4 regions of the Streptomyces sp. NPDC048171 genome follow, and region 4 is predicted to be linked to each of the others. Evidence: riboswitches for the same ligand, from Rfam matches in the RefSeq annotation. Region 4 holds a riboswitch; each other region holds the start of a gene.
The links. A riboswitch is a leader RNA that binds a small molecule or an ion and turns the genes downstream of it on or off. The one in region 4 is predicted to bind cobalamin.

Region 1 (7,983 bases), on a different contig from region 4:
GTGGGCATCACGATCACCAACGTCAACGAGTCGGCCAACCGGCAGCTGCCCGCTCTGCTGATCGCGGGCGCCGCCTCCCTCGCGCTGGCCCTCGGTGCCGGAGCTCTCGTGAGCCGGCGGCTGCGGCGGCAGACCCATGGTCTGGGACCGGTCGAGATCACGCGCATGTACGAACACCACGACGCGGTGCTGCACACCATCCGCGAGGGGGTGCTGATCGTCGACGGCGACCGTCTGGTACTCGCCAACGACGAGGCCCGGCGCCTCCTCGACCTGCCCGAGACGTGCGAGGGACTCCCCCTCGACCGGCTCGGACTGGACCCGGGGATCGTCGAACTGCTCACCTCGGGCGACACCCGCACGGACGAGATGCACACGGCCGGTGACCGGCTCCTGGCGGTCAGCCTGCGCCGGTTGGACCGAAACGGCGCGGCGTCCGGATCCGTGGCCACGCTGCGGGACACGACCGAGCTGCACCGGGAGCGGAGCAGGGCGGAGCGCGCCCACAAGCGACTGGAACTCCTCTACGACGCGAGTGCCCGGATCGGCACCACACTCGACGTGGTGCGCACCGCCGAGGAACTGGCGGAGGCGTCGACGCCCCGGTGCGCCGACTTCGTCACCGTCGAACTGCTGGAAGCGGTGACGCGAGGCGAGGAGGCCGCCCCGGGCGACCTGATCATGCACCGCGTGGTCCTGCATGGCGTCCGCGACGACGCACCGCTGATCCCGGTCGGCGAGGCGATGACCATTCGCCCCGGTACTCCCGCGACGACGGGCCTCGCCTCCGGACACGCCGTGCTCGTCGCGGACCTGAGCGCGGAGGCCGGCTGGCAGCTGCAGGATCCCGACCGCGCGCCCAGGGTCCTGGCCTACGGCATCCACTCCCTGGTCTCCGTTCCCCTGCGCGCCCGGGGCATCGCGCTCGGCGTGGCCAACTTCTGGCGCGGTGCGGGCTCCGAACCGTTCACCCGGGAGGACCTGTCCATCACCGAGGAACTGGCGTCGCGGGCCGCGGTCGCCATCGACAACGCGAGGCGCTACCACCGCGAGCACACCGTCGCGGTGGCTCTGCAGCGCAGCCTGCTGCCGCACGGACTGCCGGTGCAGAACGCCCTCGACGTCGCCTACCGCTATCTGCCGGCGCAGGCGGGCGTGGGCGGCGACTGGTTCGACGTGATCCCGCTGTCAGGCGCTCGGGTCGCCCTCGTGGTGGGCGACGTGGCCGGTCACGGTCTGCACGCCGCGGCCACCATGGGACGGCTGCGGACCGCCGTGCAGAACTTCGCCGGTCTCGACATGGCTCCCGACGAACTCCTCGGCCACCTCGACGAACTGGTGACCGGCCTCGACCGGGACCGCACCGAGACGAGCAGCGGTTCGGACATCGTCGGTGCGACCTGTCTCTACGCCGTGTACGACCCGGTCTCGGGTGACTGCACCATGGCCCGCGCCGGGCACCCGCCGCCGGCCGTCGTCCGCCCGGACGGCGGCGTGGACTTCCCCGAGCTGCCACCCGGCCCTCCGCTGGGCCTCGGCGGCCTGCCCTTCACCCCGGCCGAGTTCCGGCTTCCCGAGGGCAGCCGGCTCGTCCTGTTCACCAACGGACTGGTGACGGGCCGGGGCCGGGACATCGAGGCGGGCCTCGAGCTGCTCCGCAGGCGGCTCACCAGCGCGGACCGGACGCCGGACGAGACCTGTGCCGTGCTGCTGGACGCGCTGCTCCCCGACCGGCCCGACGACGACATCGTCCTCCTGGTGGCCCGGACCCGGGCCTTCCCCGCCGACCGGGTCGCCGAGTGGCACGTGCCGCGCGACCCCGCGGCCGTCGCCGGCGTCCGGGCCGACGCAACGCGCCGGCTCACCGAGTGGGGGCTCGAGGAGACGGCGTTCACCACCGAGCTGATCCTCAGCGAGCTGGTCACCAACGCCATCCGGCACGCTGCCGAACCGGTGCGCGTCCGGCTGCTGCTCGACCGCAGTCTGATCTGCGAGGTCTCCGACGGCAGCAGCACGGCACCCCACCTGCGCATGGCAGCCACCACCGACGAGGGAGGCCGCGGCCTGTTCCTCGTCGCCCAGTGCGCCCGGCGCTGGGGCACCCGGTACCACGCGCAGGGCAAGGTCATCTGGACCGAGCAGTCCCTGAACGCCCTTGACCCGGACGGCCTCTGACCGCCCCCCTCAGTCCGCCAGGCAGCAGTCGCCGCACTTCGAGCCGTTCGGCGCGCGGTAGTAGAGACAGCAACTGCGGCGCCGGAACGTGAGATCCGGTCCGGTGATCTCTCCGGTGCCCACGAGCCGTCCGGTGTTCAGCAGCTCGGTGGTGAGGCCGGTGAGCGGCTCGCGGAGTGCGGGGTGCGCCGCCAGCAGGGCGCGGGCCGCCTCGACGAGCGCCGAGGCGGCGTTGCCGTCCAGCAGTCGTGGGGCGACCTTGACGCGGAGCCCTTCGGCCAGCGCTTCCAGGTGGGCCGTCACCTGCCGGTACAGCGCGAGGGCGGGAGACGGCCGTGCCGTCCCGCCGCGCAGGCCGGCGGGGTGGGGCATGCGCAGGGCCGGGCCGTCGTCGGCCCGCTCCAGCCGGCTCAGGTCGAGGACGATGCCGTGCAGGAGTGCGCAGGCCAGGGCGGGCGACCAGAGGCGTGCCGCGTGACCCAGGTGGGCGATGGACACGCCGATCCGCGCTTCGGGCGCGCGGTGGCGGTGCGCGACGGCCTCGGCGAGGTCGGTGAAACCCCGCGCGTAGGAGTGGCCGACCGGATGCCAGCCCGCATCCGCACCCCCGACGCGCAGGACGAAGAAGCCCCCGAGGGCGGCCACGTCGTGCAGGGCGGCGGTGACGTCGGCGGGCGGCGCCTGAACCTTTCCGGACACCGGTATCTCCTCGTGAGCGCCGAGTCAGGCGGACGGGCCCCGTCGCGGGGGCGTGATGGCGTACAGGTCGAGGATGTCGGGCCGCGGTGCGACGCCGGGACCGCCGGCGCGGACCCAGTCGGCGATGTCCTCGGTGGCGTCGGGGTCGTTGACCAGTCCGAGCCAGACCGGACGGGCGCCGGCGGCGCGGCCCGCCGCGGAGGGCTGGACGACGATCACGTTGGCCTGTTCGCACACGTCGAGGCAGTCCGACACCCGCACGGGCACCCGGGCCCGCAGCCGCGCCGTCTGCGCCGCGTGGTCGACGCCGATGATCTTCGGGGTGCCGCAGCAGCAGTCCCGGCAGACGACGACGCGTGAGGGCGTCGGGTCCGTAGGTGCGCCGGGCGTCGCTTCGTTCGGGCCGGCGTGGGCGGGCATACGGCATCGTCCCTCTCCCCGGGGAGATCCGCCCCGGTGGTCCGTCGAGGAGGCGACCGCGTGAGTCTCCTGGCTCTCGGGTCGTCGCTCGCCCCACCCCTTCCCACCCGTGCGGGCAGTGGTCGTGTGGGGGCTCGCTCGCCGATCACAGTGGCGGGACCGCGCCGGATTCGCACCGGCTTCCTCGGGCCGCCGTCGCCCAATTGCTCCGGGCATCCTCGCATCCCGGCCCCGCGGCTGTCAGCGGGGCCCCTCGCCGTGCACGGGCACCGCGTGCCCGCTGAGCACCCGCGCTTTGCGCCCGGTCCAAAGGAACGTAATATCGCCAGGTCATAGCCGCGACGGGAGACAGGAAGCCGGTGCGAATCCGGCACGGTCCCGCCACTGTGACCGGGCATCACGCCCTCGACCTGCCCCCGCGCCCACCGGGCGGGCAGCCGGGGGCCGTCGGCCCGGGAGTCAGGACACTGGCCTGTCGCGGGCCCGATCCGAGGAGCGCGGACTCCCCAGGAGGCTTACGTGTCAGCCCTGTTCTCCCCTGCCCGACGCCGCCGGAGCCTGCGCGCCACGGCCGCGGCGCTCGCCCTGTCGGCGGCCCTGGTGACCGCCGGGTGCGGCTCGTCCGGCGGCGCCGACGACTCCGGCCAGGACGGATCCGCATCGGCGTCGTCCCCCGCGGGATTCCCCGTCACCGTCGACAACTGCGGTGTGAGGACGACGTACGACAAGCCGCCGTCCCGGGTGGTCACCATCCATCAGCACCCCGCGGAGCTGATGCTCGCGCTCGGTCTGAAGGACCGCATGGTCGGCACCGCCTTCCCCGACTCGGCCGTCCTGCCGGAGTTGCGGAAGGACTACGAGGCGATACCCGAACTCGCCGAGCGGGAACCGTCGTTCGAGAAGATCCTGGACACCGAGCCCGACCTCGTCTACGGCGGCTACGGCAGTGCCTTCGCCGAGAACGAGGGCCGCTCCCGCAAGGCGTTCGCCGACGCGGGCATCGACACCTACCTCAACCGCGAGTACTGCGGCGAGAAGCGGGTGACGATGAAGGACACCTACGCCGAGATCCGTACGGTGGCGAGCGTCTTCGGCGTCCCCGACCGGGCCGACAAGCTGATCGCCGACCTGCAGAGCCGTGTCGCCAGGGCGTCCGCCGCCGTGAAGGGCGAGCCGGAGGTGCCGGTCTTCGTCTACGACAGCGGCGACAAGAGCGCCTTCACCGCGGGCGGCAAGGGCCTGGGCACCGACCTGATCCGGCTGGCCGGCGGCAAGAACGTCTTCGGCGACCTCGACGAGGTGTTCGGCGACGTCTCCTGGGAACAGGTCGTCGAGCGCAGGCCCGAGGTCATCGCGATCTACGACTACGCCGGAGCCGGCAGCGTCGAGCAGAAGAAGAAGTTCCTGCTCTCCCAGCCGGCCCTCGCCGACGTCCCCGCCGTCAAGAACAAGCGGTTCGTCGTCCTGCCGCTGACCGCGACCCTGGTCGGCATCCGGTCGGCGTACGCGGTCGGGGACCTCGCCCGCGGACTGCACCCCGAGAGCTTCCGGTGACGGGCACCGCCACCAAGGCGGTAGCCGAACCGGACCCGACGGCCGCCCGGTCGCGCCGGGCGGGGCGTACGACGATGGCGGGGACGTCGCTCGCGCTGGCGGCCCTGCTGGTGGCCTCCGTGACGGCCGGACTGGCCATCGGCTCGGTCCAGGTGCCGCCCGGCCAGGTCTGGGGAATCGTGACGCACGCCCTGGGCGCCGACTTCACCCACCCCGACTGGTCCCGCGCGCGGGAGACCATCGTCCTCGACGTACGGGCCCCGCGCGTCCTGCTGGGAGCGGTGACCGGTGCGGGTCTCGCGGTGGTCGGCACCGCCCTTCAGGCGCTGGTCCGCAACCCGCTCGCCGAGCCGTACCTGCTCGGCGTCTCCTCCGGCGCCTCCCTCGGCGCGGTCTCGGTCATCGTCTTCGGCGTCGGCTTCCTCGGTCCCCTGTCGCTGTCCGCCGCCGCGTTCGCCGGCGCCCTCGGCGCACTGGCGATCGTGTACGCCACCGCCCGCACCGGCGGGCGCATCACCTCGACGCGCCTGGTCCTGTCCGGGGTGGCGATCGCGGCGATGCTCACGGCCGTCCTCGACCTGCTGCTGCTCACCACCGACCGCGGCAACGAGGCCCGGGCGGTGCTCGCCTGGACCCTGGGCGGTCTCGGCGGCGTCAACTGGCAGACCTTGTGGCTGCCGGGGCTGGCGGTGCTGCTGGGCATCGGCGTGCTCCTGGTGCAGGCCCGCAACCTCAACCTGCTGCTGGCCGGTGAGGAGGCGGCGACGACGATGGGCCTGGACGTCGCCCGCTTCAGGGCCCGCATGTTCGTGCTGCTGTCCCTGGTCACCGGCGTACTCGTCGCGGCGTCCGGCCCGATCGGCTTCGTCGGCCTGATCCTCCCGCACGTGGTACGCCTGTTCGTCGGCGGCGACCACCGCAGGGTGCTGCCCACGGCTGCGCTCGCCGGAGCGGTCTTCCTGATCTGGGCCGACATCGCCGCACGCACCGTCGCCGCGCCCATGGAGATCCCGGTCGGCGTGCTCACCGCGCTGTGCGGCGGGCCGTTCTTCCTGTGGCTGATGCGCCGGGACGCCCGGCGCGGCACCGACCGAGGAGGGGCATGAGCGCCGCGACCGACCTGTCCGTCGAGGGCGTCACCCTCACCGCCGGAGCCCGCCACCTGGTGCGCGACGTCTCGCTGACCGCCTCGGCGGGCGAGGTGATCGGTCTGGTCGGTCCCAACGGCAGCGGCAAGTCCAGCCTGCTGAGGGCCGTCTACCGCGTCCTGCGCCCGGACACCGGCACCGTCCGCGTCGACGGCGCCGACACCTGGTCGATGCCCGCGCGGCGTCTCGCGCGCACCGTGGCGGCCGTGGTGCAGGACTCGGCCGCGGACTTCGACCTCGCCGTCCGGGAGGTCGTGGCCATGGGCCGCACGCCGCACAAGCGGATGCTGGCCGGCGACACGGCGGAGGACGCCGCCATCATCGACGACGCCCTCGCCGCGGTGGACGCCGGCCGGCTGGCCGAGCGCCCCTTCGACCGGCTCTCCGGCGGCGAGCGCCAGCGGGTCCTCATCGCCCGCGCCCTCGCCCAGCGACCTGCCCTGCTGGTCCTCGACGAGCCGACCAACCACCTCGACATCCGCCATCAACTGGACGTCCTCGGCGTGCTGCGGCGGCTGCCGGCGACCGTGCTGGTCGCACTGCACGACCTCAACCTGGCCGCGTACTACTGCGACCGCCTCCATGTCCTGCGCGAGGGGGAGGTCGTGGCCTCGGGCCCGCCGGCCGAGGTGCTCACGCCGTCGCTGCTCGCCGACGTGTACGGGGTCGTGGGCGAGGTGAGCGTGCATCCGCGTACGGGCGCGCCCCAGGTGACGTTCGTGCCCGGCGAGCGTCCGGGCGACCTCCTGACGGAGCGGCCGCGCTGACGCGGTGGGCCGCGTCGCGGGCGGGCCGCGTCAGTTGTTCACGTCCTGCTCGAAGTCGTCGGCGCAGGCGTCCCGTTCGCTCTGCGAATCGGCGTGCTGGACGCAGTCGTCGAAGTCCTTGAACTCGTCCGAGTTGAGGATGGACGCACCGATCGCGATGATCACCACGGAGGCGATCAGACCGAGCGCGCCGAGTACGGCGCCGACGATGGACATCCCACGGCGCGGCGCCCGTCCGCCGCGTGCCCTGCGTGCGCCGATGATGCCGAAGATCAGGGCCAGCAGACCGAGCAGTGCCCCGCCGATGACGGTCCAGAAGAGCAGGACGGCCAGGATGCCGAGGACGAGGGCGGCGACCGCCATGCCGTTGGAGCGTCTCATGCCGGCGTCGTGGTGCGTCTGGTGGGCGTCGCCGGAAGATGCGGGGTGTTCGGGAAACGACACGTCGTCACTCTCATCTCTGTTTCCGTCCGGTGGAGTTGCCGTACGTGCCGGATGCCCCGATGTCGGTGGCGGATGCCTTCGAGCCCGGTTTGGGGCGTCACACGGTCGGGTGACTCCGCCGTGTGCGGCCGGTGGTCCATGGCCGAAGGCCCTCCTCCAAAGCGGGCCGGCACGCCAGACTGGGTACGTGCTGAGCAATCTCCCTGAGATACCGACCGGTTTCGTCGGCCGCGCGAACGAACTGGACCGCCTGGAAGAGGCGTTGCGTGAGCCGCGCCTGGTGACCCTCACGGGGGTGGGCGGGGTCGGCAAGAGCCGGCTCGCCCTCCAGGCCGCGGACCGCGTGCACGACGCGGGCGGCCGGGCGGTCGCGTGGGCCGACCTCTGGCCGCTGCCCGACGACCGGTTGCTCACCGCGACCGTCGCGGACGCGCTCGACTTCTCCGACCACACGGCGATCGACCCGGTCGACGCGCTGGGCCGATGGCTGGCCGACCAGCAACGCCTCCTGGTGCTGGACTCCTGTGAGCACGTCACGGGCGGCTGCCGCGACCTGGTCGACCGGCTGCTGCGGGCCAGTCCGGGGCTGACGGTGCTGGCGACCAGCCGGGAGCCGCTCGGGCTGACCGGTGAACGGGTCATGGAGGTCGACCCGCTCCCCGCCGAGACGGACGCGGTGCGACTCCTGTACGACCGCGCCGCCGCGCTCGGCGTCGCCCTGGACGGAACGACGGATCTGCTCGCCGCGGGCCGCCTGTGCCAGTGGCTGCAGGGCA
Region 2 (4,320 bases), on a different contig from region 4:
GATGTGCTCCGCCAACCCGTTTCCATGCGGTCGGCGACTGCGTGCGCGGGGCGCTGTCCTCCGGAAAAGGGCAGTGGGGTCCGCGCCGCGATCTCGTGCAGCAACGGGGCGCTGCTCGGCGCGGTGACGGTCGCGATGGTGCTCTGACGTGCTCGGCCGACGGCACCGGCCGGCGGCCGGTGCCGTACCGGGCGTCAGCCGATGACGGCCTCCCAGGTGTCGACCGCGAAGTGGACGGTCATGCCGTTGCGGCCGTAGAGGCGCGGTGCGCCGGTGGCGTTGGCCGTGTCGACCCCGAGGCCCACCGTGTCCCGGCCCCGCGCGGCGAAGTGCGCGAAGGCGTGCCGCAGGAGGAATCCGCCCAGGCCCCTCCCCCGTGCCTCGCCCAGCACGCCGAGGGCGCGGATCCAGCCCATGGCCTCGCGGTCGTCCCGGGCCAGCAGGAAACCGGCGTCCCCCAGGTCGTCGGTGGCGGCGATCCACACCAGGGACCAGTCGAGCCCCTCGGCGTCGATGTCGCTGAGCCAGAGCCGGTAGGGGCGCGGCTGGAAGTCGAAGTGCCCGGCGAACGCCTGCTGGTACAGCTCGTGCACCCGGACCCGGTCCGCCTCCGTCGCGCAGGCGCGCACGCTCACCCCGGCCGGGGCACGCGGCGGCAGGTCGGCCGCGGGGTCCACCGCCCGGCGCAGGACGTGGTGGGACCGGACGACCCGCCAGCCCCGCTCCGCGAGGAGCGCGGTGTCGGTCGTGGGCCGGGCGTTGAGATGCAGGTGGACGACGGCCCGAGCGGCCCCGTTGGCCCGTGCCTTGGCAGGGGCGCGGTCCTCCATGGCGGCCAGCAGCCGCAGGCCGGTGTCCTGGTGGCCGGGGAGCACGTAGTGGTCGATGTCCACGCGCTCGCCGCCGGACTCGTCCCACAACAGCCCGTACGCCACCAGCAGGCCGCCGTCGAAGGCGAGCCACGAGTCCCGGCTCAGATCCGTCTCGGGATGCTTCAGGTCGGCCTCGACGGTGTGCTGGTCGGTCTCGGGGCGGCCGATCTCGATCCGGTCGATCTCGTTGAGGAGCTGGGTGATGGCGGGCGCGTCGGCAAGGGTGGCCGGCCGCAGTTCGGCGGTGGACATGAGAGCAGAATCGAGGGCGCCGGCGGGCGCCCGCAACGGAATTTCCGCCCTGCACGCCGCTGAGGACCGTCCGGACGCGGATGGGGCGCGACGGGTGGACGTAGGTCCGCGAACCGCGGGCATACGGGTGTCCTGAGGGCCTTCTCCGTCGCCGACCCACGGGAGTCTCCTGTGACACCGAGCCTGCGCACCGCACGCGGGTGCCGTGCCGCCGCCGTTCTCCTGCTCGCCGCCGCCTGGTACGGGGGCAGCCACCACCCCTGGCTCGCCCTGCCCGGGCTCTACGCCGCGGGGGTCATGGCCTGGTGCGCGGCCCGGGAGGGGGCCGAGCACCGGCGCAGGACCGTTCTGGCACGCCGGGCCGAACTCCTGGCCCGTCCGCCTCATCGGCAGCCGGTCGGTCTCGCCCCGTGCTGCGCCTTCTGGCGGCACTCCGACGGCGCCGTGCACGGCCCGGAGTGCACCCGCCCCGCCGCAGCCCGCGTCCCCGTGAGCGCCGACTGCTGCGAGGTGTGGTGGACCTCGCTGGGCTCGGCCCACGACACGGCCTGCCCGCGGCACGCCGTCGCGCCCGAGCGGGACCGCAGCGACTGGGCCCAGCAGTAGTCCGCCGGCGGTGTGTCCCGTCGCACCGTCCGCATGCCGGACGCGTCCGGCCGATTCCGGGGTGGTCCCCGGTAGGGTGAACGGTGCAGCTGGTTCGCCCCGTCCGCCAGGCGGGGTGTCGTAAGAGGGAACCCGGTGGGAATCCGGGACTGCCCCGCAGCGGTGAGCGGGAACGACCGCCGTCATACGCACTGGGTCCGACGTACCGGGCCCGGGAAGCGACGGCCAGTAGGTGTCCTCCGGACGGAGGGCGTGCCCGCGAGTCCGAAGACCTGCCAACTGCCCGCGTGCGGACCGTTCCGCGCGCGGACATCCCGGTGACCTCGAGGGCGGGTCGGCGTGCACCAGACGGAACGGCCGTGCCTTTGCCGCGCGGGGTCGTCACCGTCCGGCTGTCAGCCACACCTTCGCGCTCTCGTCCCGTCCCCGGGATCTCAGGGACTCATCTCGCGAAGGAGATCTCCGTGACAGCGAAGTCCGCAGCCGCGGCAGCACGGGCCACCGTGTACGGCTACCCCCGCCAGGGTCAGAACCGTGAACTGAAGAAGGCCGTCGAGGGCTACTGGAAGGGCCGCGTCACCGCCGACGCCCTCCACGCCACCGCCGCCGAACTCCGGCGCGACAACCGGCGGCAGCTCACCGACGCCGGCATCCACGAGGTGCCCACCGGTGATTTCTCGTACTACGACCACGTCCTCGACACCACCGTCATGGTCGGCGCGATTCCGGAACGGCACCGCGCCGCCGTCGTCGCCGACGCGACGGACGGCTACTTCGCGATGGCCCGCGGCACCCAGGACGTGGCGCCGCTGGAGATGACCAAGTGGTTCGACACGAACTACCACTACCTCGTCCCCGAACTCGGTCCCGGCACCGTCTTCACGGCCGACTCCACCAAGCAGGTCGCCGAGCTGAAGGAAGCCCTCGCCGAGGGCCTCACCGCCCGTCCGGTCCTGGTCGGCCCCGTCACGTACCTGCTGCTCGCCAAGCCCGCTCCCGGCGTGCCCGCGGACTTCGAGCCGCTCACGCTCCTGGACCGGCTGCTTCCCGTGTACGCCGAGGTCCTCGCCGACCTGCGTGCGGCCGGCGCCGAATGGGTCCAGCTCGACGAACCCGCCCTGGTCCAGGACCGCACCCCGGCCGAGCTGAATGCCGCGGAGCGCGCCTTCCGTGATCTCGGCGCCCTGTCCGACCGTCCGAAGCTGCTGGTCGCCTCGTACTTCGACCGGCTCGGCGACGCCCTGCCGATGCTGGCCAAGGCACCGGTGGACGGGCTGGCGCTGGACTTCACCGAGGCCGCCGCCGCCAACCTCGACGCGCTCGCCGCCGTCGGTGGACTGCCCGGCAAGCGCCTGGTCGCCGGTGTGGTCAACGGCCGCAACATCTGGATCAACGATCTGCAGAAGTCCCTGACCACACTCGGCACCCTGCTCGGGCTCGCCGACCGTGTAGACGTCTCCGCCTCCTGCTCCCTGCTGCACGTCCCGCTGGACGCGGCCCTCGAGCGGGACATCGACCCGCAGATCCTGCGCTGGCTCGCGTTCGCCCGGCAGAAGACCTCCGAGATCGCCACGCTCGCCAAGGGCCTCGCCCAGGGCACCGACGGCATCACCGGCGAACTCGCCGCCAACCGCGCCGACCTCGCCTCCCGGGCCACCTCACCCATCACCCGCGACCCTGCCGTCCGCTCCCGTGCGGAGGCCGTGACCAGCGCCGACACCCGCCGTTCCCAGCCGTACGCCGAACGGGCCGCGGCCCAGCGCGCCCACCTCCGGCTGCCCCTGCTGCCGACCACCACCATCGGCTCGTTCCCGCAGACCACCGAGCTGCGCACCGCACGCGCCGACCTGCGCGCCGGGCGCCTGGACGAGGCCGGTTACGAGGAGCGCATCAGGTCGGAGATCCAGGAGGTCATCTCCTTCCAGGAGAAGACCGGAATCGACGTCCTGGTGCACGGCGAGCCCGAGCGCAACGACATGGTCCAGTACTTCGCCGAGCAGCTGACCGGCTACCTCGCCACCCAGCACGGCTGGGTCCAGTCGTACGGCACCCGCTACGTCCGTCCGCCGGTCCTGGCCGGTGACATCTCCCGCCCGCAGCCGATGACGGTGCGCTGGACGAACTACGCCCAGTCCCTGAGCGACCGCCCGGTCAAGGGCATGCTCACCGGGCCGGTCACCATGCTCGCCTGGTCCTTCGTCCGCGACGACCAGCCCCTCGGCGACACCGCCCGGCAGGTCGCCCTCGCCCTGCGCGACGAGGTGAACGACCTGCAGGCCGCCGGCACCTCGGTCATCCAGGTGGACGAGCCCGCACTGCGCGAGACGCTGCCCCTGAGGGCCGCCGACCACGCCACCTATCTGGCGTGGGCGACCGAGGCGTTCCGGCTCAGCACGAGCGGGGTGCGTCCGGACACCCAGATCCACACCCACATGTGCTACGCGGAGTTCGGCGACATCGTCCAGGCCATCGACGACCTCGACGCCGACGTCATCAGTCTGGAGGCAGCCCGCAGCCACATGCAGGTCGCCCGGGAACTGGCCGCCCACGGCTACCCTCGCGAGGCCGGACCGGGCGTCTACGACATCCA
Region 3 (7,983 bases), on a different contig from region 4:
AACCAGTAGACGTACGCGAAGGCGCCGTAGAAGAACAGGCCCTCGATGCAGGCGGCGAAGCAGATGAGGTTCAGCAGGAAGCGGCGGCGGTCGGCCTGGTTCTCCAGGCGGTCGATCGACTCGACCGAGTCCATCCACCTGAAGCAGAACTCGGCCTTCTCGCGGATGGACGGGATGTTCTCCACGGCCGCGAAGGCGGCGTTGCGGTCCTCCGGGTCGGGCAGGTAGGTGTCCAGCAGCGTCAGATAGAACTGGACGTGGACGGCCTCCTCGAACAGCTGCCGCGACAGGTAAAGGCGCGCCTCGGGGGAGTTGATGTGCTTGTAGAGGGTGAGCACCAGGTTGTTCGCCACGATCGAGTCACCGGTGGCGAAGAAGGCCACCAGCCGGCCGATCAGGTGCTGCTCCTCGGGGCTGAGCTTCGCGAGGTCGGCGACGTCCGAGTGGAGGTCGACCTCCTCGACGTGCCAGGTGTTCTTGATGGCGTCCCGGTAGCGCTCGTAGAAGTCCGGGTAGCGCATGGGGCGCAGGGTCAGTTCGAAGCCCGGGTCGAGCAGGTTCTTGGTAGTCATCACAGTCGGCGCGGAGCGCCGTCCTCCAGGGGTGGTGGTCGGGCGACGGGCGGGCATTACTGGCAGGCCTCGCAGGACTCGGGGTTTTCAAGGGAGCAGGCGACCGCTTCGGGGTCCGGGGTGGCCTGGGCGGGGACGGTGGCGCGGCCGGCGGCACGGGCGATCCTCGTCGCCGGGCGCGAGCGTAGGTAGTACGTGGTCTTCAGGCCCTGCTTCCAGGCGTACGCGTACATCGAGGAGAGCTTCCCGATGGTCGGCGTCTCCAGGAACAGGTTCAGCGACTGGGCCTGGTCGAGGTACGGGGTGCGGGCGGCGGCCATGTCGATCAGGCCGCGCTGCGGGATCTCCCAGGCGGTGCGGTACAGCGCGCGGACGTCCGCGGGGATCCAGGAGAACTCCTGGACCGAGCCGTTGGCCTCGCGCAGCGCCTCGCGGGTGCGGGCGTCCCACACGCCGAGCCGCTTGAGGTCGTTCACCAGGTACGAGTTGACCTGGAGGAACTCGCCGGACAGCGTCTCGCGCTTGAACAGGTTGGACACCTGCGGCTCGATGCACTCGTAGACGCCCGCGATGGAGGCGATGGTGGCGGTCGGCGCGATGGCGAGCAGCAGGGAGTTGCGCAGCCCGGTGGTGGCCATGCGCTCGCGCAGCGCCGCCCAGCGCTCCGGCCAGGTGGTCTCGACGCCGTAGTGGTCGGGGTGCAGCACGCCCCGGGCGGTACGGGTCTTCTCCCAGGCCGGCAGCGGGCCGTTGCGCTCGGCGAGGTCGGTGGACGTCTCGTACGCGGCGAGCATGATCCGCTCGGCGATGCGGGTGGACAGGGCCTTCGCCTCGGGCGAGTCGAAGGGGAGGCGCAGCTGGAAGAAGACGTCCTGGAGACCCATCGCGCCCAGGCCCACCGGGCGCCAGCGGGCGTTGGAGCGGCCCGCCTGCTCGGTCGGGTAGAAGTTGATGTCGACGACCCGGTCCAGGAAGGTGACGGCGGTGCGGACGGTGGCGTCCAGCCGCTCCCAGTCGATGTCGCCCCGGGCCGCGTCGACGAACGCGCCGAGGTTGACCGAGCCCAGGTTGCAGACCGCGGTCTCGCCGTCGTCCGTGACCTCCAGGATCTCCGTGCAGAGGTTGGAGGAGTGGATGACGTTGCCGGGCTCGGCCGTCTGGTTGGCGGTGCGGTTGGCGGTGTCCTTGAAGGTCATCCAGCCGTTGCCGGTCTGCGCGAGGGTGCGCATCATGCGGCCGTACAGTTCGCGGGCGGGCAGGGTCCTGCGGGCGAGCCCGGCGGCCTCGGCCTTGCGGTAGGCCGCGTCGAACTCGGCGCCGTACAGGTCGGTCAGCTCGGGCACGTCGGCGGGCGAGAACAGCGACCACTGGCCGTCGGCGTCCACGCGGCGCATGAACTCGTCCGGGATCCAGTGCGCCAGGTTCAGGTTGTGCGTGCGGCGGGCGTCTTCGCCGGTGTTGTCCCGCAGCTCCAGGAACTCCTCGATGTCCGCGTGCCAGGTCTCCAGGTAGACCGCCGCCGCGCCCTTGCGCCGGCCGCCCTGGTTCACGGCCGCCACCGAGGCGTCCAGCGTCTTCAGGAACGGGACGATGCCGTTGGAGTGCCCGTTGGTGCCCCGGATCAGCGAACCCCGGGAGCGGACGCGGGAGTAGGCGATGCCGATGCCGCCGGCGTGCTTGGAGAGCCGGGCGACCTGGTGGAGGCGGTCGTAGAGGGAGTCCAGCTCGTCCTTGGGGGAGTCGAGGAGGTAGCAGGACGACATCTGGGCGTGCCGGGTGCCCGAGTTGAACAGGGTGGGGGAGGAGGGCAGGTAGTCGAGGTGGCTCATCAGGCCGTAGAGCGCGGTGACCTCGTCCACGGAGCGTGAGGTGTCGTCCTCGGCGAGGCCGGCGGCGACCCGCAGCATGAAGTGCTGGGGCGTTTCGACGACCTTGCGGGTGATCGGGTGCCGCAGCAGGTAGCGGCTGTGCAGGGTGCGCAGCCCGAAGTAGCCGAAGCGGTCGTCGGCGGCCCGGTCGATCGTCGCGTCCAGCCGGTCCGCGTGCTGCCGTACGAACTCGGCGGTGCGGTCGGCGATCAGGCCCTCGCGGTGCCCGGTGGCGACCGACTCGGTGAAGGACGTGACGCCCTGGGAGGCGGCCTCCACGCGGATGCCGATGGTCAGCAGCCGGGCGGCCAGCCGGGAGTAGACCGGGTCCTCGGAGATGAGACCGGCCGCCGCCTCCGTGGCCAGCTCGCGCAGCTCGGCCTCGTCCGCGTGGGCGGACCGGCCGCGCAGCGCGGCGGCGGCGACCCGGCCGGGGTCGGCGTCGGGGAGGTCGGCGGTCAGCTCGGTCAGGGTCCGCAGCAGGGCGGCACCGGGTCCGTCGGACTCCTCGGTCACCGGCATCGCTGAAGTCGTCACCGGGGTCGCTGCGGCCGGATCGGCTGGCGCGATGGTCACGTGGGGGCACTCCCTCGCTCGGCACGGGGCCTGGCGGAGGGCAGGGGGCAGCACACGAGCGCACGCGGCGTCGCGTCCACCGGCCCACTCCACGAGGCCCGGACGTCATGGCACCCGGGCCGGGAGGCCGGGCACACTGTCGGCAGGTCCTCGGACTGAGGCACGCGTGCACGTACGTCCGAGAACGTACGGATACACGCATGTACACCGTTGCGGGACAGTTCCGGATTCACACCGGATTCCCCTGCGACGACAGCGAGCACGAGCATACATCTTGTGCCGGGCTCCGCCAGCACCCCCAGATGTTGTGTCCGCCAGCGTGTCGGGGTGGTGTCAGAGCGTCAGTTCGTAGGTGAGGAGAGTGATGTCGTCCAGCTCCGGCAAGGGGTTCCAGTCGCGGTCCGGGGTGCGGGTGAAGCCCAGGCGCGCGTAGAGGCGGTGGGCGGTGCGCATGGTGGCCTGGGTGGACAGCACGACGCGCACGCAGCCCTCCACGGACCGGGCGCGGTCGACGCAGGCCCGCACGAGCGCCTCGCCGGCCCCGCGTCCGCGTGCCTCGCGGGCGACGGCGAGCATGCGTATCTCGGCCTCACCGGGCCGGGCGATGTCCGCCATGGGCCCGCCGGAGGGCACGAAGGTCACGCCGCCGAGCACCCCGCCGTCCGCCGCGGCGACCAGCACCTCGGCGGCCGCCGCCCGCTTGGCCACGGCGCGCAGCTCGTGCAGGTACGCGTCGTCGTCCCCGAAGTCGAGGAGGCCGTCGCGCAGATAGGCCTGTGCGGTGATCTCGCCGAGGGTGTCGTACTCCTCGGCCGCCGCCCGCCGGATCACGAAGTCCATGACCCCGAGTGTGCCCGACGGGTACGACAACGGGCCGCCGGATTTCTCCGACGGCCCGCTGACGAGGAAGACCTCTGCGAAGGACCTCTACGAAGGACCTAGTGCGAGGTACCCGCCGTGGCCGGCGGCAGTTCGACCTCGACGCCCGGGTCGCCCGCGTCCGCCGTGTAGTCGCTCGGCTTGGTCTCGTCGACGCCGTCGGGCGCCTTGACCGCCCGCAGGACGAAGGTCAGGACCACGGTGACCAGGATGTTCAGCACGAAGGCGGTGAGACCGATGTAACCGATCTCGCCGATGCCGGGGATCTCGTCGGAGGAGCCGCCGAAGTGCTTCTGCGTCGGGGAGGCCACACCGTACGCGGCGACCGTGCCGTAGACCATGCCGACCGCCCAGCCGCCGAGCAGCGCCCAGCGGTGGAACCAGCGCGTGAACAGGCCGCCGACCAGCGCCGGGAAGGTCTGCAGGATCCAGATGCCGCCGAGCAGCTGGAAGTTGATCGCGACCGTCTTGTCCATGCCCAGGACGAAGACCAGCGCGCCCACCTTCACCAGCAGCGACACCAGCTTGGAGACCTTGGTCTCCTGGGCCGGGGTGGCGTCCGGCTTGATGAAGTCCTTGTAGATGTTGCGGGTGAAGAGATTCGCCGCCGCGATCGACATGATCGCCGCCGGCACCAGCGCGCCGATGCCGATGGCCGCGAAGGCCACGCCCGCGAACCAGTCCGGGAACATGTTCTCGAACAGCTGCGGGATCGCCAGCTGCCCGTTCTCCACCTTGACGCCCGCCGCGATCGCCATGAAGCCCAGCAGCGCGAGCAGCCCCAGCATCAGCGAGTACAGCGGCAGGATCGTGGTGTTGCGCCGGATCACCTCACGGCTGCGGGAGGACAGCGTCGCGGTGATCGAGTGCGGGTACATGAAGAGCGCCAGGGCCGAGCCGAGCGCCAGCGTGGCGTACGTCCACTGCCCGCCGTGGTTCGGCACCAGGCCGCCGTTGCCCGACGCGGTGAACTTGTCGTTCGCCGCGGCGAAGATGTCGTCGAAGCCGCCGAGCTTGATCGGGATGTAGATGATCGCCACCGCGATCACGATGTAGATCAGCGTGTCCTTGACGAACGCGATCAGTGCGGGGGCGCGCAGCCCCGACGAGTAGGTGTACGCCGCCAGCACGCCGAACGCGATCAGCAGCGGCAGGTCCTTGATGAACCAGTTGGTGTCCTCGCCGCCGCCGACGCCCATCACGTCCAGCACGGCCTGGATGCCGACCAGCTGGAGCGCGATGTACGGCATCGTCGCGAGGATGCCGGTGACGGCGACCGCCAGCGACAGCCCCTTCGAGCCGAAGCGGCCGCGCACGAAGTCCGAGGTCGTCACGTATCCGTGCTTGTGGGAGACCGACCACAGGCGCGGCAGGAAGGTGAAGATCAGCGGGTAGACGAGGATGGTGTACGGCACCGCGAAGAAGCCGGCCGCGCCCGCCGCGTAGATCGCCGCCGGAACGGCGACGAAGGTGTACGCGGTGTACAGGTCGCCGCCCAGCAGGAACCAGGTGACCCAGGTGCCGAACGAGCGGCCGCCGAGGCCCCACTCGTCGAGGCTGTGCTCGTTCGCGGCCCGGCGCCAGCGGGCGGCCAGGAAGCCCATGGCGGTGACGAGGACGAAGAAGAAGATGAAGACGCCGAGCGCGACGCCGTTCACGCCGTCGTTCATTTGGCCCCGCCTTCCCGGCGGGCGCGCTGGTCACGCTGCCACAGCTGGTACGCGACCACCGTGAGCACGGTGGAGATGAGGACCCACGCCATTTGGTACCAGTAGAAGAACGGTATGCCGATGAAGGTCGGGTCCGTCTTCGCGTACGAACCCACCCAGAGCATGGCGACGAACGGTGCGACTAGGCAGAGGCCGATGACGACGCGCACAGGCGTCACCACCGGGCCTCTGCTCACTTCCGGGGCTTGTGACATGCGGTGGCTCCGTCCCCTCGCTGATCACCTCGTGCAGTGCGCACGAAATGTAGGTGACGGCGTCAGGACAGCGGAAGCCCTCGTCCGCATATCGGTCCTGAACTGCAACTTCGCGGTCGGGAGCGGTATGTTCTGTCCGGTTTGCGCTAGTCCTGGGGGCGCTTCAGGCGGGCCACGAACTTGTACCGGTCGCCCCGGTACACCGACCGCACCCACTCCACCGGCTGGCCGGTGCGGTCCAGGGAGTGCCGGGAGAGCATCAGCATCGGCAGGCCCACGTCGGTGCCGAGCAGGCCGGCCTCGCGCGGGGTGGCCAGCGAGGTCTCGATGGTCTCCTCGGCCTCGGCGAGATGGACGTCGTACACCTCGGCCAGCGCGGTGTAGAGGGACGTGTACTTCACCAGGGACCGGCGCAGCGCGGGGAAGCGCTTCGCCGAGAGGTGGGTGGTCTCGATGGCCATCGGCTCGGCGTTGGCCATGCGCAGCCGCTCGATGCGCAGCACCCGCCCGCCGGCCGTGATGTCGAGGAGCCCGGCGAGCCGGTCGTCGGCGGTGATGTAGCCGATGTCCAGCAGCTGCGAGGTGGGTTCGAGGCCCTGGGCCCGCATGTCCTCGGTGTAGGAGGTGAGTTGCAGCGCCTGCGACACCTTGGGCTTGGCGACGAAGGTGCCCTTGCCCTGGATGCGCTCCAGGCGGCCCTCCACCACCAGTTCCTGGAGGGCCTGGCGCACGGTGGTGCGCGAGGTGTCGAACTCGGCTGCCAGGGTGCGCTCCGGCGGGACCGGCGTGCCCGGTGTCTGTGTCCGGGTCATGTCGAGCAGATGCTTCTTCAGACGGTAGTACTTGGGCACGCGCGCGGTACGGACGGTCGCCCCACCCTCGTTCTCCGCACTGCTGACGTCGGTGCTCATGCTCTGCCTTCCCGGCTCCGGGTGCCGAAGTGACCGGCATTCCTGTCGGTCACGGCTCACATCGTGGCACGGCTTCGCGCCGGGATGGCCCCGCACGCTCCGTGATCCCTTCTGTATACCCCCGGGACCCCCCTTGGTCTAGTCCACAGCAGGGTCGGACGTCGCTGGTACGCGCGTTCGGGACCGTGCCGGCACGTCGTTCGGCGGGTGGTGGTACACCCGCTCCCGGTCCGCCCGATCTGGGGCTTGCGCAATGAAAGGTCCCTGCATATCTCGGTCGCATCACGGACGCGGGGAGCGTGGTTGAACACCCTTGACAGCCCTATTGGTCTGGGCCAAGCTCCCCGTACTGGTCTACACCATTGGTCCAGGTCCCGGCCCCATGGGCGGTCCGCGTCGACGAGCAACCGCGGGGAGGCAGGGGGGTTTTGTGGCATCCCTGAGGAGGGTGGCGTGAAGCGCAAGCTGATAGCCGCGATCGGTATCGCGGGCATGATGGTCTCGATCGCGGCGTGCGGGGGCGACAGCGGCGACGACGGCAAGAAGGCCGGGGCGGACGGCTACGCCGGCGAGACGCTCACCGTGTGGGTGATGGACGGGTCCTCGCCGGACCAGTGGCAGAAGGACGTGGCGGCCGCCTTCGAGAAGAAGACGAAGGCGAAGGTCAAGTTCGAGGTCCAGACGTGGAACGGGATTCAGCAGAAGCTGACGACCGCCCTGTCCGAGGAGAACCCGCCGGACGTCTTCGAGATCGGCAACACCCAGACGCCGGCCTACGCGAAGACCGGTGGTCTCGCCGACCTGGCCGACCTGAAGAGCTCGATCGGCACGGACTGGTCCGAGTCGCTGAACGAGTCCGCCGTCTTCGACGGCAAGCAGTACGCCGCCCCGTGGTTCGTGGTCAACCGCGTGGTGGTCTACAACAAGAAGGTCTGGGCGGACGCGGGCATCAAGGAACTGCCCAAGACCCGCGACGAGTTCTACGCCGACCTCAAGACCATCGGCGACAAGACCGACGCCGAGCCCATCTACCTGCCGGGCCAGAACTGGTACCACTTCGTCGGTCTCGCGATCGGCGAGGGCGCCGAACTGGTCAAGAAGGACGGCGACAAGTACGTCTCCAACCTGGCCGACCCGAAGGTCGCCGCGGCCATGGAGACGTACAAGAAGTTCCAGTCCCTCTCCAAGGCCCCCAAGGACAAGGACGAGGCCACCCCGCAGCAGGGTGAGGTCTTCGCCAAGGGCAAGACCGG
Region 4 (7,983 bases):
GGGGCGGAGCGGGTCGGGCCCGGCGAACCGGCCGACCGGGCGCTCGCGCACTTCGTGCTGCTGATGTGGCCCGTGGGCGACCGCTACCGGATGCTCCTCGCGCTGGCCCGGCACGACCTGGGCGTGGAGCGCGTCGCCGAGATCCTGGCCCCGGCCCGCGCCGAGGTCACCGCCATCCTGGAGCGCGGCCAGCGGGACGGCGTCTTCCCCGCACATCTGCCGCCGGCCGTGCTGAGCGCCGGACTGGAGGCGATGACCGTCGCCCTCCTGGAACAGGTCAACACCGGGGCCCTGGAGGACGACGGCACCCGGGCCGCCGTCGCCACGCTCATCGCGGCCGGCGTGCCCCGGCGCCGCGCACACACGGTGGTCGCGGAGGCCGGCCCGGCACCGGTACCGGAGGAGTCCACTCCCGACACGTAGGCCACCGACCGCTCCCGTCGGCTCAGCGACCGCTCCCGCCGGGCCACCGGCCGCTCCCGCCGGGTCAGTGACCGCTCCCGCCGGGTCAGCGACCGCTTCCGCCGGCTCAGCGGCCGCGCCCCGGCCTCGTCCCCGCGGAGAGCCGTGCGCCTCCCGCCGGGTCAGCGACCGCTCCCGCCGGGTCACCGGCCGCTCCCGCCGGGTCACCGGCCGCTCCCGTCGGCTCAGCGACCGCTCCCGCCGGCTCAGCGGCCGCGCCCCGGCCTCGTCCCCGCGGAGAGCCGTGCGCCTCCCGCCGCCTCCGCCGCCGCCCCGCGCTCCACCCCCGCCACCATCAGCGCCGCCACCGCCGCCCCCGTGCCGTCGTCCTCCCAGGTCCCCGACCGCGCGCAGCCCAGCAGCGCCAGCAGGTGTGCCTCGAGGGCCGCCCCGAGCACCCCCGCCGGAACGCCGGTGTGGAAGACGCCCGCCCGCTGCCCGCGCGCGATGATCCCCGTGACCGTGGAGCGGGCGGGGCCGAGGACGGCGTTCACCGGGTCGGGGCCGAGTCCTCGGCGGCGGGCGAGGACGATGAGCGTGCCGTAGCGGTCGCCGACCGGCCACAGGGCGCGAACGAAGCGGCCCAGCGCGGTCGCGGGGTCGTCGCCCGGGGCGGACGCGTCCGCTGCGGCGAGGGCGTGCCGTACCGCCCGCGCGGCCTCCTCGACCAGCCCTTCGACCAGTGCGTCCCGGCCGGTGAAGTGGACGTACACCGTGCGGCGCGCCACGCCGGCCGCCGCGGCGACCTCCGCGAGGCTGCTGTCGGGATCGCGGACCAGCAGCCGCTCGGCCGCACACAGGATCCGGGCACGGGTGCTCGTCCCGCCGCCTCCGCTGCTCGCGCCGGGTCCCCTTCGCATGCCGCCTCCCTCCTCCTCGACCTCGCCGAACAGTCATATTTGCACACCGCTGTGCAACAAACTACGCTGAGATTTGTCTGCACATCGATGGGCAATTAACTTGCCCGCGCCTTCCCGGAGCCCTCCATGCCCCTACTGGCCACCACCCCCGTCGAGAAGATGAACGGGCCCTACCCACGGCGCTGGTGGGCCCTCCTCGTGCTGTGTCTGAGCCTGCTGATCGTCGTCATGGCCAACACGTCCCTGATCGTGGCCGCGCCGGACATGACCGCCGACCTGGGCCTGAGCAGCAGCGACCTGCAGTGGGTCATCGACGGCTACACCGTCCCGTACGCCGCGCTGATGCTGGTGCTCGGCGCGATCGGCGACAAGTACAGCCGCCGCGGCGCCCTGATCGCCGGACTGGTGATCTTCGCGGGCGGCTCGGTGATGGGCAGCCTGGTCGAGGAGACGGGGCTGGTCATCGCGGCCCGCGCGGTCATGGGCGTGGGCGCCGCCGTCGTCATGCCCGCCACCCTCTCCCTGCTGGTCGCGGTCTTCCCCAAGGGCGAGCGGGCCCGCGCCATCACCGCCTGGACCGCCACCTCCGGACTCGCCATCGCGGTCGGCCCGCTGGTCGCCGGCTGGCTCCTGGAGGACCACGCCTGGGGCTCGACCTTCCTGGTCAACGTCCCCATCGCGGTCCTCGCGGTCGTCGGCGCGCTGCTCCTCGTACCGCCGTCCAGGGCGGCCGGCATGGGCCGGATCGACTACGTGGGCGGTCTGCTCTCCATCGTCTCCGTCGGCTCCCTGGTCTACGCGACCATCGAGGGCCCGCACTTCGGCTGGGGCGCCGGCCCGGTCACCGCCGCAGTCGTGGCGGGCGTCGGCCTGGTGGCCTTCGTCGCCTGGGAGCTGCGTCACCCGCACCCCATGCTGGACGTGCGCCGGTTCCTGCTGCGGCCCTTCAGCGGCTCGATGCTGGCCGTGCTGTTCTTCTTCTTCGGCACCTACGGCGCCATCTACTACGCCACGCAGTTCCTCCAGTTCGTGCTCGGCTACGGCGCGCTGGAGACGGGTGTGCGGCTGCTGCCGCTGGCCGGGGCCGTGTTCGTCGGCGCCGCGGTGACCGGGCGGCTCACCCCGAAGCTGGGCGTGAAGGCCATGGTCGGCTCCGGCATGGCGATCGGCACGGCCGGTGTCTTCCTGCTGGTCCTGATCGACCAGGGCTCCACCTACGCCGACTTCCTCGCCCCGATGCTGCTCCTCGGCCTCGCGATCGGCCTCAGCGTCTCCCCGGCCACCGACACGATCATGGGCACCTTCCCGGAGGACGAACTGGGCGTCGGCGGCGGCGCCAACGACACCGCGCTCGAACTCGGCGGCTCGCTCGGCATCGCCGTCCTCGGCTCCCTCCTCGGCACCGCCTACCGCGACGAGCTGGCGAGCCTGGTGGGCGACCGCCTCCCGGCCGCCGCGCTGGACACCGCCCAGGACTCGGTGGGCGGCGGACTCGCCGTCGCCCAGCGGCTGGCCACCGACCCGGCCGCCGGGCCCGAGCAGGCGCAGGCCCTCACCGACGCCGTCGACCGGGCCTTCGCCCACGGCGTCTCGACGACCAGCCTCGTCGGCGGCATCATCATGGCCGTCGGTACCGTGATCGTCCTCGCGGTCCTGCCGGGCCGCCGCGGCGGCGGCGCCGAGGACCGTCCCGAGGGCGAGCCGACCGCGGCCACCGCCGATCCGGAGCACAGCGACTCCGCGCGCTGACCCCGGGCCGCCCCGGCCGGCGCACGCGTCAGTCGGCCAGGGCGGCCAGCTCCTCCGGAGTGCGGGGTCCGGAGGCCGACTCCGGCAACAGGCCCCGCGCCCGCAGCAGTTCGGCCGCCGCGACGCCCCAGGGCAGCCGCAGCCCCGCCTGCCGCAGCAGATCCGTGCGGGCCAGCGTCGCGGCCGTCGGACCGGTGCGCACACCGTCCGGGGTGAGCAGCGCTGCATCGTCCGACCAGCGCAGGGCGAGGTCGACGTCATGAGTGGCCATCACCACCGTGGTGCCGCCCGCCCGGAGCCGGTCCAGCGTGGCGAGCAGCCGCTCCTGGCCGTCGGGATCGAGCCCGGCGGTCGGCTCGTCCAGGATCAGCACCCGCGGCCGCATCGCGACCGCCCCCGCGATCGCCGTCCGCTTGCGCTGCCCGTACGACAGCAGATGGGTCGGCCGGTCGGCCAGCGCCCCGATGTCCAGCGCGGCGAGCGCCTCGCCGACCCGGGACCGGACCTCCGCGTCCGGCAGGCCCAGGTTCAACGGTCCGAAGGACACGTCCTGCCCCACCGAGGCCGCGAAGAGCTGGTCGTCCGGATCCTGCACCACCAACTGCACCGTGCTCCGCAGCCGGGTCAGCCCCTTGCGGTCGTACGCCACCGGCTCCCCGCCGAGCGTCAACGTCCCCGCACGCGGCCTCAGTCCGCCGCTCAGCAGCCGCATCAGCGTGGTCTTGCCGCTGCCGTTGCGGCCGAGCAGCGCCAGCGCCCGCCCCTCGCGCACCGAGAAGTCCAGCCCGGCCAGCACGTCCGGGCCCTCCTCGTAGGCGAAGGCCGCACCCCGCAGGGCGACCAGCGCCTGCGCGGTCGCCTCGCTCGTCCCACTCACGACAACGGCCTTTCCAGTACGAGGGTGAGGGCGGCCAGCGCCGCGAGCAGCGCGCCGCTCGCCGCAGTGAAGGCCACCGAGACGCGGGCCTCGGGCACCAGGACCCGCAGGGTGCCGTCGTAGCCGCGGCCCGCCAGACCGGACTGGAGCCGCGCCGCCCGGTCGAAGGCCCGCACGAACGCCGTGGCGCCGAGCCCGCCCAGTGAACGCCAGGTCGCCGCCCGGGTGGTGTGCCCCAGCCGCGCGGCCTGCGCCTCCCGGACCCGGCGCACCGAGTCCAGCAGCAGGAAACTCATCCGGTACGTCACCAGCGCCACGTCCACGACCGGCGCGGGCACCCCGGCCCGCACCAGCCGGGGCAGCAGGTCCGACATCGGCGTGGTGAACGCGAACAGCAGCACCCCGAGCGAGGCCGCGGAGGTCCGCAGCAGCAGCTCACCGGCGCGCACCGGGCCGCCCTGCGCCACCGTCAGAAACCCGCCCGCGCCCCCGACCTGGACCAGCAGCGGCAGCGCGCCCGTCACACAGAAGCCCAACGGCACCCGGTACGCCCGCCACAGCCGCCGTCCGGGCACCCCCGCCGGGCCGAGCAGCACCGCCAGCGCCGTCACCAGCACCAGCGCCGCGCCCGGCCAGGGCGGCAGCGAGATCGCGAGCACGGTCAGACCGAGACCGAGCACGGCCTTGTCCACGGGGTGGCGGCGGCGCCACCGACTGCTGTGGGCCGCCGCGTCGATCGGCAGCACTCAGTCCCCTGCGGGAGTGTCCCGCAGTGCCGCCGCCGCCCGCTCCTCGCCCTGCCGCCGGCCCCGGCGCACACCGAAGTAGTACGCCAGCACACCCGCGCCGAGCGCGGCCTGCACCGCGAACAGCGCCGACTCGATCTCCCCGGACGGCGGTTCGTACAGCGGCGAGAACCACGGCTCGTAGTCCGGCTCGATCTCCGTGATCGCCGTCTCCGCCTCCGCGTCCGCGCCGGCGAACGGCTCCTCCTTGTGGTCGCCGAGCCCCAGTACCAGCGGCAGCACCGCGAGCGCGGCCACGGCGAGCAGCAGCAGGGCGTTGATCTTCGCGTTGCGGGTCATCGGGCCACCGCCTCCTGCTCGTCGGTCGTGGTCTTGCCCGACCGGGTGAGCAGCACGCCCAGCCGGGTCAGTTCGCCCTTGCTGGACTGCACCAGCAGCCGCATCACGATGACCGTGAGCAGGCCCTCGCTGACCGCGAGCGGGATCTGCGTGACGGCGAAGATGGATCCGAACTTGCCGAGGGCGCCGGTGAATCCACTGCTCGGGTCCGGGAAGGCCAGCGCCAGCTGCACGCTGGTCACGCAGTAGGTGGACAGGTCGGCGACGAACGCGGCGAAGAACACGGCGACCATCAGCGGCACGTCGTAACGGCGCAGCAGCCGGTAGACGCCGTACCCGGCCCAGGGACCGACGATCGCCATCGAGAAGACGTTGGCGCCGAGCGTGGTCAGCCCGCCGTGGGCGAGCAGCAGCGCCTGGAAGAGCAGGGTGATGGTGCCCAGTACCGCCATGATCGGCGGCCGGAAGAGGATGGCGCCCAGACCGGTGCCGGTCGGATGGGAGCAGCTCCCGGTGACCGAGGGCAGTTTCAGGGCGGACAGGACGAACGTGAAGGCACCGGAGGCGCCGAGGAGCAGCGTGCTCTCCGGGTGTTCCCTGACCTCACGGGTGAGTGACCGGACTCCGTGGACGACGAACGGCGCGGACGCGACACCCCAGGCGATCGCGTGCGCCGGTGGCAGAAAGCCCTCGGCTATGTGCATGGCTCAGCAGACCCTCTCCAGCACCTCGTGGATGGACGACGCGCCCTGGCCGGTCTCCTGGCTGACGGGTACCGCTGTCCGTGCAACGCCTTCCCGGGTCACGAGGACCCAGTGGCTGCCCGCGAGGGCCGGAGCCGGACTTCCCGATTCACAGTGGCGAGGGCCGCACCGGCATCACACCGGATTTCCCGTTCACCAAGGCGTGGCGACAGTAGTGCTCCCACGGGGCTGGTGACAAGCAGGCATCCTGCCGCGCCGACCCGGCGGACACGGCTCGGGGCTGCGGAAACGTCAGCCGGACCGGTCCCGTTCCGTGCGCCGGACCACCATGGCGCGGGCCCGCGTGCTGAGCGCGGTCGCGGCGGCGGTGAGGAACACGAAGCTGTAGGCGATCTGGATCAGGGTGACGATCCGGGCGGACTGCCCGCTCGGCGTGATGTCCCCGTACCCGACCGTGGCGAGCGTGACCACCGTGAAGTAGAGCGCGTCGACACGGGTGTGCAGGCCGGTGAACTCGCCGGGCTCCTTGGCGAGGGCGTAGTACGTGGCCGAGAAGATGTGCACGGACAGGATGATGAGCAGGGTGATGACCATGCCGGGCTTGGTCTCGGGCCGGTCCACGAGGACGTGGTGGATCTGCCGGAGCAGCAGCGCGGCCACGAGGGCCAGCAGCAGGGCGCACAGTACCCAGCTCAGCACGGGCCGGTGCGGCCCCAGGTGGTCGAGGGGGAGCAGGAAGTAGGCCACGGCCACGGCCACCGCGACGCAGCCGCGAACGACCCAGGGCCGGGCGGTGTGCCAGCCGGAACGGGTCCGTACGGTGCGGCGCTCCGTCACCCGGTCGTTCCCGTCGTCGGGGCGTGGGCCGCCTCCGGTTGCGTCCGGCGCACCACCTGGGCGACGACGAAGGAGACCACCGACGCGGTCACGATCAGCGGCATCTGGTCGTACGCGTCCCCGCCCGTCAGCAGCACCGCGAGGACCGCGCTGGACAGCGGCAGCCCCGTCACGGCGGCCGCCGCGGCGGAGATGCCGAGGGCGAGGGCGGGGGTCACGCCGAAGCCGGGCAGCCCGGAACAGGCCATCGCCGTCGCCGTGCCCAGCAGCACGGACGGGAAGATCGGACCGCCGCGCAGGCTGCCCAGCGCGATGCCCCACGCCAGCCCCTTGCACGCGACCAGGGCGATCAGCGCGCCCACCGGCCAGGCGTGCGGGTCGGCCGCGAGCTGGGCGAGCGCGGCCTGCCCGGAGAGCGCCGCCTCGGCCGGGGAACGGCCGGTGATCAACGCGTACGCCGCCACGCACACCCCGACCGCCGTGGCGCAGACGACCGTGCGCACGGCCGTGTGCCGCCGGGTCCACGAGACGGTGCGGTGCCCCAGCTCGCGGGCCAGCGTGATGAGCACGGCGATCAGCGCCGCCGTCGGGATGCCCCACAGGAAGTCGCCCACGTCCGGGTTGGCGGCCGGCGGCAGGTCGGGCAGGGCCAGTGCGCCGATCTTCAGGCCGGTCCACTGCCCGAAGCCGGTGAAGACCAGGGAGCCGGTGGCGCTGGCCAGCAGACAGGGCAGCAGCAGGACCACCATCTGCGCCCCGGCCAGGCCCGCGCCCTCCATGAGCAGGACGGCCGCGGCCACCGGACCGCCGAGGATGGTGGAGATGGCGGCCGTGGAGCCGGCCGTCGCGAGGATCGCCCCGGCCCGCTGGTCGCCGCCTGCCCCCGCCCGCCGCCGCACCGCCAGCAGCGCGAGTCCGCTGCCGACCGCCATGAGCGGGGCCTCGGGACCCAGCACCACGCCGAGCGGCAGGGTGGCCAGCGCGGCCAGGACCGCGCCCGGCAGCGCCTTGGGGCCGACGGGCGGCCCGCCCAGACCGTTCACCGGCAGATGCCCGCCGGCGCCCGGCATCCGGGTCACGATCGGCGCGAGGATCAGCCCGGCCAGCACCAGCGCGGGCAGCGGCCACCACCAGGGCGGGGTGTCGTAACCGGCGGCCTCGGGCAGCGAGGTCCACACCCAGTGCTGCAACTGGTGCTGGAGACCGACGAAGAAGAAGCAGGCGAGCGCGATCGGCACGCCCAGCAGCACGCACAGCAGCAACAGCCGCCGGTAGCCGGGGCTCAGCAGCATCTCCCGCAGCGACTGCTCGGCCCGTCCCGGGGCGGCGTTCGCCGGCGCCGGCCGACTCGTCACGTGCCCTCCTTCGTCCGCTCCCGCGGGTGCGGCTCAGTTAACGCGAGGGGGCGC

Region 1: linked by a shared signal. The riboswitch ahead of ACGF3J_RS30970 (ABC transporter substrate-binding protein) and the one ahead of ACGF3J_RS10905 (energy-coupling factor ABC transporter permease) in region 4 are both predicted to bind cobalamin.
Region 2: linked by a shared signal. The riboswitch ahead of metE (5-methyltetrahydropteroyltriglutamate--homocysteine S-methyltransferase) and the one ahead of ACGF3J_RS10905 (energy-coupling factor ABC transporter permease) in region 4 are both predicted to bind cobalamin.
Region 3: linked by a shared signal. The riboswitch ahead of ACGF3J_RS07150 (ribonucleoside-diphosphate reductase subunit alpha) and the one ahead of ACGF3J_RS10905 (energy-coupling factor ABC transporter permease) in region 4 are both predicted to bind cobalamin.

What each region holds. Positions count from the first base shown of each region.
Region 1 is NZ_JBIDAU010000012.1:132,921-140,903, reverse strand. Features, by position in the region: gene ACGF3J_RS30985 (SpoIIE family protein phosphatase) at 1-2,175, shown strand, start outside; gene ACGF3J_RS30980 ((2Fe-2S)-binding protein) at 2,185-2,874, opposite strand; gene ACGF3J_RS30975 ((2Fe-2S) ferredoxin domain-containing protein) at 2,899-3,294, opposite strand; cobalamin riboswitch at 3,357-3,480, opposite strand; cobalamin riboswitch at 3,605-3,785, shown strand; gene ACGF3J_RS30970 (ABC transporter substrate-binding protein) at 3,823-4,848, shown strand; gene ACGF3J_RS30965 (iron ABC transporter permease) at 4,845-5,954, shown strand; gene ACGF3J_RS30960 (ABC transporter ATP-binding protein) at 5,951-6,763, shown strand; gene ACGF3J_RS30955 (DUF4190 domain-containing protein) at 6,794-7,207, opposite strand; gene ACGF3J_RS30950 (AAA family ATPase) at 7,395-7,983, shown strand, end outside.
Region 2 is NZ_JBIDAU010000007.1:74,756-79,075, forward strand. Features, by position in the region: gene ACGF3J_RS20375 (GNAT family N-acetyltransferase) at 195-1,124, opposite strand; gene ACGF3J_RS20380 (hypothetical protein) at 1,296-1,730, shown strand; cobalamin riboswitch at 1,804-2,025, shown strand; gene metE (5-methyltetrahydropteroyltriglutamate--homocysteine S-methyltransferase) at 2,195-4,320, shown strand, end outside.
Region 3 is NZ_JBIDAU010000002.1:597,381-605,363, forward strand. Features, by position in the region: gene ACGF3J_RS07145 (ribonucleotide-diphosphate reductase subunit beta) at 1-572, opposite strand, end outside; gene ACGF3J_RS07150 (ribonucleoside-diphosphate reductase subunit alpha) at 629-3,016, opposite strand; cobalamin riboswitch at 3,140-3,302, opposite strand; gene ACGF3J_RS07155 (GNAT family N-acetyltransferase) at 3,350-3,856, opposite strand; gene mctP (monocarboxylate uptake permease MctP) at 3,955-5,565, opposite strand; gene ACGF3J_RS07165 (DUF3311 domain-containing protein) at 5,562-5,819, opposite strand; gene ACGF3J_RS07170 (GntR family transcriptional regulator) at 5,966-6,730, opposite strand; gene ACGF3J_RS07175 (extracellular solute-binding protein) at 7,184-7,983, shown strand, end outside.
Region 4 is NZ_JBIDAU010000003.1:492,945-500,927, reverse strand. Features, by position in the region: gene ACGF3J_RS10935 (TetR/AcrR family transcriptional regulator) at 1-423, shown strand, start outside; gene ACGF3J_RS10930 (TetR/AcrR family transcriptional regulator) at 669-1,322, opposite strand; gene ACGF3J_RS10925 (MFS transporter) at 1,449-3,071, shown strand; gene ACGF3J_RS10920 (ATP-binding cassette domain-containing protein) at 3,100-3,948, opposite strand; gene cbiQ (cobalt ECF transporter T component CbiQ) at 3,945-4,694, opposite strand; gene ACGF3J_RS10910 (energy-coupling factor ABC transporter substrate-binding protein) at 4,695-5,033, opposite strand; gene ACGF3J_RS10905 (energy-coupling factor ABC transporter permease) at 5,030-5,737, opposite strand; cobalamin riboswitch at 5,767-5,952, opposite strand; gene ACGF3J_RS10900 (potassium channel family protein) at 6,029-6,574, opposite strand; gene ACGF3J_RS10895 (chloride channel protein) at 6,571-7,866, opposite strand.